2 regions of the Amycolatopsis sp. NPDC052450 genome follow, and region 1 is predicted to be linked to the other one. Evidence: riboswitches for the same ligand, from Rfam matches in the RefSeq annotation. Region 1 holds a riboswitch; the other holds the start of a gene.
What was found. Region 1 has a riboswitch for glycine ahead of gcvP (aminomethyl-transferring glycine dehydrogenase). Riboswitches for the same ligand answer to the same signal wherever they lie in the genome.

Region 2: it holds a riboswitch for glycine, as region 1 does, so the genes downstream of both, gcvP (aminomethyl-transferring glycine dehydrogenase) here and gcvP (aminomethyl-transferring glycine dehydrogenase) in region 1, are expected to answer to the same signal.

Annotation. Positions count from the first base shown of each region.
Region 1 is NZ_JBIUAQ010000016.1:74,609-79,653, forward strand. It holds gene gcvP (aminomethyl-transferring glycine dehydrogenase) at 1-2,545, opposite strand, end outside; glycine riboswitch at 2,717-2,818, opposite strand; gene ACIHAO_RS25220 (MerR family transcriptional regulator) at 2,865-3,446, opposite strand; gene ACIHAO_RS25225 (TetR/AcrR family transcriptional regulator) at 3,744-4,358, shown strand; gene ACIHAO_RS25230 (bifunctional nuclease family protein) at 4,451-4,924, opposite strand.
Region 2 is NZ_JBIUAQ010000042.1:15,271-20,315, reverse strand. It holds gene gcvT (glycine cleavage system aminomethyltransferase GcvT) at 1-577, opposite strand, end outside; gene gcvP (aminomethyl-transferring glycine dehydrogenase) at 586-3,417, opposite strand; glycine riboswitch at 3,461-3,561, opposite strand; gene ACIHAO_RS38975 (hypothetical protein) at 3,820-4,194, opposite strand; gene ACIHAO_RS38970 (3-oxoacyl-ACP reductase) at 4,381-5,045, opposite strand, start outside.

The sequences.
Region 1 (5,045 bases):
ACATCGTCGGCGCGTGGAGGCCGTAGTCGGCCAGCCGTTTGGCCACGTCGTCGACCGTGACGCCGGTCCGTTTGGTGATCGCGCGGAGATCGAGGATGCATTCGTGCGCCACGAGTCCCTCGTGCCCGGAGTACAGCACCGGATAGTGCCCGGCGAGACGTTTCGCGACGTAGTTGGCGTTCGCGACCGCGGTCAGGGTCGCCCGCCGCAGACCGTCGGCTCCCATCATCCGGACGTAGGCCCAGGAGATCGGCAGGATCGACGCGCTCCCCCACGGCGCGGCACTGATCGGGCCCACACCGGTGGCCGGGCCCGCCTCCGGTTGCAGCGGGTGGTTCGGCAGGTACGGCGCCAGATGCGCGCGGACGCCGATCGGCCCGATACCCGGCCCGCCGCCACCGTGCGGGATGCAGAAGGTCTTGTGCAGGTTGAGATGGGAGACGTCGGCGCCGAACTTCCCGTACTGCGCCACCCCGATCAGCGCGTTCAGGTTCGCGCCGTCGACGTACACCTGGCCGCCCGCGTCGTGCACCAGCGCGCAGACCTCGCGGACGGTGTCCTCGTAGACACCGTGCGTCGAGGGGTAGGTGATCATGATCGCGGCGAGGTCGTCCGCGTGCTCGTCCACAGTGGACCTGAGGTGGCCGAGGTCGATGTTGCCCTCGTCGTCGCATTTCACGACGACCACGCGCATTCCCGCCATGACCGCGCTGGCCGCGTTCGTCCCGTGCGCGCTGGACGGGATCAGGCAGACGTCACGTGCCGCGTTCCCGCGTTCGCGGTGGTAGGCGCGGATCGCCAGCAGCCCGGCGAACTCGCCCTGGCTTCCGGCGTTCGGCTGCAGGGAGACCGCGTCGTAGCCGGTGATGCCGGCGAGCCACTGCTCCAGATCCTTCACGACGGTGAGCAGCCCTGCCGCGTCCCCGGCGGGCGCGAACGGGTGCAGACCGGCGAACTCGGGCCAGGTGATCGGCTCCATTTCGGCCGTGGCGTTGAGTTTCATCGTGCAGGAGCCGAGCGGGATCATGCTCCTGTCGAGCGCGACGTCCTTGTCGGACAACGCCCTCAGGTACCGGAGCAGCGCCGTCTCCGAGCGGTGCGCGTGGAAGACCGGATGCGTCAGGTACGCGCTGGTGCGGCGCAGATCCGGCGGGAAGCCGTCGGCGGTGTCCGCGTCGAGCGAGTCCACATCGGACACCGCGACCCCGAACGCCTTCCACACCAGGGAAAGGTGCTCACGGGTCGTCGTCTCGTCGCAGGCGATGGCGACGTGGTCCGCGTCCGCGAGCCGTAGGTTGACCCCGAGTTCCCTGGCGGTGGCGACGATCCCGGTCGCGCGGCCGGGGACGGCGACCATGACGGTGTCGAAGAACTCGCAGTGCACGACGTCGACACCGCTTTCGGCGAGTCCCGCCGCGAGCACGGTGGCCATCCGGTGCGCGCGGTTCGCGATGGCACGCAAGCCTTCGGGGCCGTGGTACACCGCGTACATCGAGGCGATCACCGCCAGCAGCACCTGGGCGGTGCAGATGTTGCTCGTCGCCTTCTCGCGGCGGATGTGCTGCTCGCGGGTCTGCAACGCGAGCCGGTACGCGGGCGCGCCGTCGGCGTCCTTCGACACCCCGACCAGCCTGCCGGGCAGCTGCCGTTCGAGCCCTTGCCGGACGGCGAGGTACGCCGCGTGTGGCCCGCCGAAGCCCATCGGGACGCCGAACCGCTGCGTGGACCCGACCGCGACGTCGGCGCCGAGCTCACCGGGCGACCGCAGCAGCGTCAGTGCCAGCGGATCCGCGGCCATCACCACCGCCGCGCCCAGCGCCTTGGCCTCGGCGATGGTGTGGTCCCATTCGCGGACGACGCCCGACGCGCCCGGATAGGACAGCAGCACGCCGAAGAAGTCGCCGCCGAGCCCCAGCCCGGTGATGCCCTGGGACAGATCCGCGGTCACCAGCTCGATGCCGAGCGGTTCGGCGCGGGTGCGCAGGACCTCGATCGTCTGCGGAAGGGTGTCCTCGTCGACGACGAACCGGGCCGATTTCGCCTTGCCCGCCCGGCGGACCAGCGTCATCGCCTCCGCCGCGGCGGTCGCCTCGTCCAGCATCGACGCGTTGGCGATCGGCAGGCCGGTCAGATCGGCGACCATGGTCTGGAAGTTGAGCAGCGCTTCGAGGCGGCCCTGCGAGATCTCCGGCTGATACGGCGTATACGCGGTGTACCAGGCCGGGCTCTCCAGCACGTTCCGGCGGATCACCGGCGGGGTCACGGTGTCGTGGTAGCCGAGGCCGATCATCTGGACCATCGGCCGGTTGCGCGCGGCCAGCGCGCGGAGTTCGGCGAGCGCGCCGGTCTCGGTGGCGGGCGGCGGGAGCTCCAGCGGTGTCGCGGATTCCCGCAGTGACGCGGGAACGGCCCGCTCGGCGAGCTCGTCCAGCGAGGCGACTCCGACGACGTCGAGGATGCGCGCGAGCTCTTCGGTGCCGGGGCCGATGTGCCGGTCCGCGAAGGGGGTTCCGGATTCGAGAGCGGCCAGTGAAACAGGCTCCATCGGGGACCTCCCAAGACGCGGGGGTGGGGCCGGGACGGATTGTCCTGGCCCTCCCCACTCTGTCCGTACCCCCGTGGGGGCGCCTGAGAGTTTCGCCCGAGTGTTGAGCCGGGCTTGCACCGTCGGCGGGGCCGCCAGGCTGTGACCTGGCGAACCACTTTCCAGAGGCGTCTCTTCCGCGCGGTCCAGGGTGCCTGAGAGGTTCCGGGGAGGACTTGCTCCTTCGGCGCCGAGCTCAACGGTTATCGGCTCGGTCTCTCCCGCGCGGATTCGTCGACCGCGGAAGTGAGCCTACCCTGCCGCCCCCGCGGCTTCATGATCAGCCGGTGCGACGTGCGTTACGGCGCTGCGTGAGCTCGTCCGGCGTGACCGTTTCGATCACGCCGCCGTCGGCCCGCTCGGCCTGGAACTCGTGGATGGTGCCGCTGATCTCCTGCATCGCACCGCTGACGGCGATGCCGAAAACGCCCTGGCCACCTTGCAGTAAATCGACGATCTCTTCGGGCGAGGTGCACTCGTAGACGGTGGTGCCGTCGGAGAACAGGGTGACCCTGGCGAGGTCGCGGACACCGCGCAGGCGCAAGTGGTCGACGGCGACGCGGATGTTCTGGAGCGAGACGCCGGTGTCCAGCAGCCGCTTGACGACCTTCAGGACGAGGATGTCCTTGAACGAGTAGAGCCGCTGCGAACCGGAACCGTGCGCGGTGCGGATGCTCGGCGCGACCAGCTTCGTCCTGGCCCAGTAGTCGAGCTGCCGGTAGGTGATCCCGGCGATCTGGCAGGCTGCGGGACCGCGGTAACCGACGAGTTCGTCCGGGAGGGAAGAGTCGGGGAACAGCTCGCCCTGCTCGCCGTCAGCGACCGGAACGAGCGGCTCTTGAGGGCTACCAGCCTCGACCACGCCATGCCTCCCCTCGCCCGACCTGGCGGCCGGCGAACAAAGCCGCGCGGACCCACGTGAGCCCGCACCGGAGTTCATCGTCAAGACGAATGCCCCAGACATCCGAATCACACCTTGGCGATTCACCCTCATTGACGGTAAGCGCGTCCGGCAAACCGGTCAACGCGACGCGCGGTCGGCCTCAAGCTCTTCTTGAGGCTTGTCGAGCACCGTCCCCCGTTCGGCCGCACGCTTGCCACTTTTACTCAGCCGTGTTAATTTTTACTCATGCAAGTAACTCCCTCCACCCAAAGTGCCATGCAAGAGGTTCAGGCGGAGCTGGGGCTGTCGGTCACCGAGGCGGCCCGGCGGGCCCAGATCATCGGGGCCACGATCGCGACGATCTCCGACCTCGGCTACCACAAGACGTCGTTCGCGAAGATCAAGGAGCGCGCCGGGCTCTCCAGCACCCGGATCATCTCGTACCACTTCACCAACAAGGCAGGCCTGATGCAGGCCGTGGTCACCACCGCGACCGGGATGAAGGACAAGTTCCTCGAAGAGCGGATCCAGGGCACGACCGACCGGGCCGGGCTGCTGCGCGGTTACATCGAGTCGGAGATCGCGTTCCTCGGCTCGTACCCGGAACTGGTGCGGGTCATGGTCGAGATGGCTTCGAGCGGCTCGGACGCCGAAGGCTGGTTCATGTCGGCGCCGATCGTCGAGGAGTTCCGGACCGGCCGGCTCGAACGCCAGCTGCGGCAGGGCCAGCGGGAAGGCGCTTTCGGCGAGTTCGCGCCGGACGTGATGGCGCTGTCGATCGCGCAGGCCATCGACGGTGTCGCGGCGAAGTTCGCGGCCGACCGGAAGCTGGACCTGGAGCGGTACGGGCGGGAGCTGGCGGACCTGTTCGTCAAAGCGACCGCCGCTTGACCGCCGCGAACCGCATTCAGAGGACTAAACGCACGCACGACGAAGGGGCGGCGCCAGTGGCGCCGCCCCTTCGTACGAGATCCAGGATGTGCTCAGGTGTCCGCGCCGCGGAAGTCCTCCGGCGAGACCGAGTCGAGGAACTCGCGGAACTTCTCGACCTCGTCCTCCTGCTCGTCGGGGATGATGAGACCCGCTTCCTCCAGCACCGCGTCGACGGCGTGGATCGGGACCCCCACCCGCAGCGCCAGCGCCACCGAATCACTCGGCCGCGCCGAAACCCGGATGTCCCCGTCGAAGACCAGTTCCGCGAAGAACGTGCCTTCCTTCAAGTCGGTGATGACGACCTGCTCCAGTTCACGGCCCAGCGCCCCGATGACCTCCTTGAGCAGGTCATGGGTGAGCGGACGGGCCGGGCGGACTCCCTGCTGCTCCAAGGCGATGGCGGTGGCCTCGACCGAGCCGATCCAGATCGGCAGGTAACGCTCGCCTTCGGTTTCCCGTAGCAACAAGATCGGCTGATTCGCGGGTAGCTCCACCCGCACGCCGACGACGCGCATCTCGCTCATCGGGCTTCGCCTCCCTCTCGTGCGCACGGGCTGCAACGCTTGTCTCGACGACCAAGCGACGGCAATCCCGACGCTACCCGTCTTCCGAGCGCTGTGCTCGCTGTCTCCGACATTCTCGGTT
Region 2 (5,045 bases), on a different contig from region 1:
CCTCGCCGGTGTAGCCGGTGCGGGCGAGCAGGACGTCGTGACCCTTCACGACGGCCGGGACGCTCGCGTAGTACTTGAGCGCGCCGAGGTCGGCGTCGGTGACGGCGCCGAGGATCTCGACGGCCTTCGGGCCCTGGACGGCGATCAGCGCGACGTCCTCGGACTTGTTCTCGACGACGGCGTCGAAGCCGGAGACCCGCTCGGCCAGTGCCTCCGCGACCACGGAGGCGTTGCCCGCGTTGGCCACGACCAGGAACTTCTCGTCCTCGAGGCGGTAGACGACCAGATCGTCCAGCACGCCGCCGTTCTCGTCGCAGATCATCGTGTAGCGCGCCCGGCCCGGCTTGACGCCGGACAGGTTGCCGACCAGCGCGAAGTCGAGGGTGTCGGCCGCCTGCGGACCGGTCACCTCGATCTCGGCCATGTGGGAGAGGTCGAACAGGCCCGCGGTCTCGCGGACCGCCTTGTGCTCCGCCAGTTCGCTGCTGTAGCGGATCGGCATCGACCAGCCCGCGAAGTCGGTGAACAACGCACCCAGTCCTTTGTGGACTCCGTGCAGGGACGTCTCTTTCGACATCAAGTGCCTCAGTTCTCGTAGGCGTTGAGCGGCGGGCAGGAGCAGACGAGGTTACGGTCCCCGCGCGCACCGTCGATGCGGCGCACCGGAGGCCAGTACTTGGCCTTGCGATTAACTCCGGCGGGGTACACCGCCAGTTCGCGGTCATACGGCAGGTCCCAGTCGCCGACCAGGGTTTCGGCGGTGTGGGGAGCGTTGCGCAGCGGGCTGTTGTCCGCGGCCCAACGGCCCTGCGCGACGGCGTCGATCTCCGCGCGGATGGCGATCATCGCGTCGCAGAAGCGGTCGATCTCGCCGAGGTCCTCGGATTCGGTCGGCTCGACCATCAGCGTGCCCGCGACCGGGAACGACATGGTCGGCGCGTGGAAGCCGTAGTCGATCAGGCGCTTCGCGACGTCGTCGACGCTGACGCCGGTCTCCTTGGTGAGCCCGCGCAGGTCGAGGATGCACTCGTGCGCGACCAGGCCGTCCTGGCCGGTGTACAGCACCGGGTAGTGCTGGTTGAGGCGTTTGGCCACGTAGTTCGCGGCGAGGACCGCGACCTGCGTCGCGGCGGTGAGCCCGCCCGCTCCCATCATGCGGACGTACGCCCACGAGATCGGCAGGATCGACGCGGAACCGAAGGGAGCCGCGCTGATCGGGCCGACACCGGTCTCGGGGCCCGCCTTCGCCAGCATCGGGTGGTTCGGCAGGTACGGCGCGAGGTGCGCGCGGACCGCGACCGGGCCGACGCCGGGGCCGCCACCACCGTGCGGGATGCAGAAGGTCTTGTGCAGGTTCAGGTGCGAGACGTCGCCGCCGAACTCGCCCGGCTTGGCGAGACCGAGCAGGGCGTTGAGGTTCGCGCCGTCGACGTAGACCTGGCCGCCCGCGTCGTGGACGATCTTGGCCAGCTCGTCGATGCCGTGCTCGTACACGCCGTGCGTGGACGGGTACGTGACCATGATCGCGGACAGCGTCTCGCGGTTGGCCTCGACCTTGGCCCGCAGGTCTTCGAGGTCGACGTTGCCCTCGTCGGTGCACTTGACCACGACGACGCGCATGCCCGCCATGACCGCGGAGGCGGCGTTCGTGCCGTGCGCGGACGACGGGATCAGGCAGACCTCGCGTTCGGTCTGACCGTTGGCGTGGTGGTACGCGCGGATCGCGAGCAGACCGGCGAGCTCACCCTGGCTGCCCGCGTTCGGCTGCAGCGACACCTTGTCGTAGCCGGTGACCTCGGCCAGCCAGCCGGCCAGCTGCTCGACGAGGACGTGGTAGCCCTCGGCGTCCTCGGCCGGGGCGAACGGGTGGATCCCCGCGAACTCGCGCCAGCTGATCGGCTCCATCTCGGTGGTGGCGTTCAGCTTCATCGTGCAGGAGCCGAGCGGGATCATGCCGCGGTCCAGCGCGTAGTCGAGGTCGGACAGGCTGCGCAGGTACCGCAGCATCGCGGTCTCGGAGCGGTGCGAGTGGAAGACCTCGTGCGTGAGGTACTCGCTCTCACGGTGCAAACCGGCGGGCAGCGCCTGGGCGCTTTCGGCCTCGTTCTCGACACCGAACGCGTTGAGCACCTTGGCGATGATCGCGGGCGTGGTGACCTCGTCGACGGCGACGCGGACGTGGTCGGCGTCGACCGGGCCGAGGTTGATCCCGTGCTCGCGCGCGACCGCGACGACCGCTTCGGCCTGTCCGGGCATGCGGGCGAGGACGGTGTCGAAGAACCCCTCGTGGACGACCTCGACACCTGCCGCGCGGAGGGCGTCCGCCAGGCCCGAGGCGAGCTCGTGGACGCGGGTCGCGATGCGCTTGAGGCCATCGGGGCCGTGGTAGACCGCGTACATCGCGGCGAGCACAGCGGGCAGCACCTGCGCGGTGCAGATGTTGGACGTCGCCTTCTCGCGGCGGATGTGCTGCTCGCGGGTCTGCAGGGCGAGGCGGTACGCGGGGTTGCCGTCGGCGTCGACCGAGACCCCGACCAGGCGGCCCGGCAGCGAACGCTCGAGCCCGGCGCGGACGGCCATGTATCCGGCGTGCGGCCCGCCGTAACCGAGCGGGACGCCGAAGCGCTGGGTCGAACCGGCGGCGATGTCGGCGCCGAACTCACCCGGCGCGGTGATCAGCGTGAGGGCGAGCAGGTCGGCGGCGACGGTGTACAGCGCGCCGGCGGCCTTCGCGGTCTCGGAGATGGCGGAGTAGAAGCCCGCGCCGCGCAGCACGCCGGAAGCACCCGGGTACTGGACGACGACGCCGAAGAACTCGTCCGGCAGACCGGTGAGCAGGTCGCGGACCTCGACCTCGACGCCCATGGCCTCGGCGCGGGTGCGGACGACGGCGATGGTCTGCGGCAGACACTCGGCGTCGAGGACGACCTTGTTCGACTTCGCCTTCGACGCGCGGCGCATCAGCATGACGGCCTCGGCGACCGCGGTGGACTCGTCGAGCAGGGAGGCGTTCGCGGTGGCGAGACCGGCCAGCTCGGAGACCATGGTCTGGAAGTTGAGGAGGGCTTCGAGACGGCCCTGCGAGATCTCCGGCTGATACGGCGTGTACGCCGTGTACCAGGCCGGGTTCTCCAGCACGTTGCGGCGGATGACCGCCGGGGTGACCGTGTCGTGGAAGCCGAGGCCGATCATCTGCGTCATCGGCTTGTTGAGCGCGGCGAGCGCGCGAAGCTCGGCGATGGCGTCCTCTTCGGACGCGGCGGGGGGAAGTTCGAGGTCACGCGTGACCCGGATCGCGGACGGCACCGCGGCCTGCACCAGGGCGTCGAGGCTGCCGTAGCCGACCTCGGCGAGCATCTTGGCCTGCTCGGACTCCGAGGGGCCGATGTGCCGGTCGTCGAAGGACGTACTGGTCAAGGGAGCTCCTTGGGTCAGGCGCCGGATAGACCGGTGCGCTGGGAACTCCCCCTCTGTCATGGCACCTGAGAGTTTCACCGCATGTGATGCGGCTTTCACCTTGGGTGAGGCGCACTTGCGCGCCTTCTTTCCAGAGTGGCCTCGCGGAAGCGGTAGTGAGTACCTGAGAGATTCCGGGGAGTTTGCTCCTTCGGTGCCCCACCACGTTCGTGAGGGCTCTCCCGCTCCAGCTCAACGGCCCTTGTCTGTAGTTGTGCGCACACCGTACCTGGCGTGTTCGACGCGCGTCTACTTCCACCCGACGACGTCACTTGCGTGTCTGGAGCCGTAACTCACGTGCTTGGAGCCGTAACTGGTGAGTTACGGCTCTGATCACGCGAGTTATGGCTCCAAGCACGCGAGTTACGCGTTCTCCATCATCATCTCGGCGGTGATCGTGCCGCAGAGTTCGGCGCACCGCGTCATCATGTCGGCCGCGTCGGCGAGTTCGGCGTCACCGGTCCTGGCGCACTCCTGGGCGCACATGCGCATCATCTGGGAGGCGAGGCCGCACATCTTCGCGCACATGCGCATCATCTCGAGGTCGGCGACCATGGCGGAGCAGCGCATCATCATGTCCGCGCACATGCGGGACATGTCCGCGCAGGTCACCATCATCATCCCGAGTTTCGCGCCGCCCACCTCCATGCAGCGCGTCAGCATCTCTTCGCACCGGACGTGGCACTCGTTGCACAGGTCGATGCAGTCACGCATGGCGGTGCTCATCTGCCGGGTCATTCTTCGGGCCTCCCGCGCTGTTCGGATCGCGGAACCGTGCGGCTCCGTGTCTCAGGACTACAGCGCAGGTCAGCGGCCCGCCATCCCAGCCACCGGGACGAGTGACGGGGTGGCGGGCCAGAGCGACGCAATTAGGTGACGAATCGCGCCGAGGCGTGTCGCAAGTAGGTGACGAATTGCGTGGGGTCAGAGAGGGGTCACGTAGGCGCCCGAGATGCCGCCGTCCACCAGGAACTGCGAAGCGGTGATGAACGAAGCGTCGTCGCTCGCCAGGAAGGCGACCGCGGCCGCGATCTCCTCCGGCTCGGCGAACCGCCCGACCGGCACGTGCACCAACCGCCGCGCCGCCCGCTCGGGGTCCTTCGCGAACAGTTCCTTCAGCAGCGGGGTGTTCACCGGACCCGGGCACAGCGCGTTGACCCGGATGTTCTCCCGCGCGAACTGCACGCCCAGCTCCCGGCTCATCGCCAGCACCCCGCCCTTCGACGCGGTGTAGGAGATCTGCGACGTCGCCGCGCCCATCACCGCGACGAACGACGCCGTGTTGACGATCGAGCCCTTGCCCTGCCGCCGCATATGCGGCAGCACCGCCTTGCAGCACAGGTACACCGAGGTCAGGTTGACCTTCTGCACCTTCTCCCACGCGTCGATGCCCGTGGTCAGGATCGAGTCGTCTTCGGGCGGGGAGATGCCGGCGTTGTTGAACGCGACGTCGACCGAGCCGAAGGTGTCCACAGTGGTCTGGAACAGGGCCTCGACCTGCTCGGCGTCGGTGACGTCGGCCTGCACGAACAGGCCGCCGACCTCGTCGGCCGCGGCCTTGCCCGCCTCGGCGGAGATGTCGCCGATGA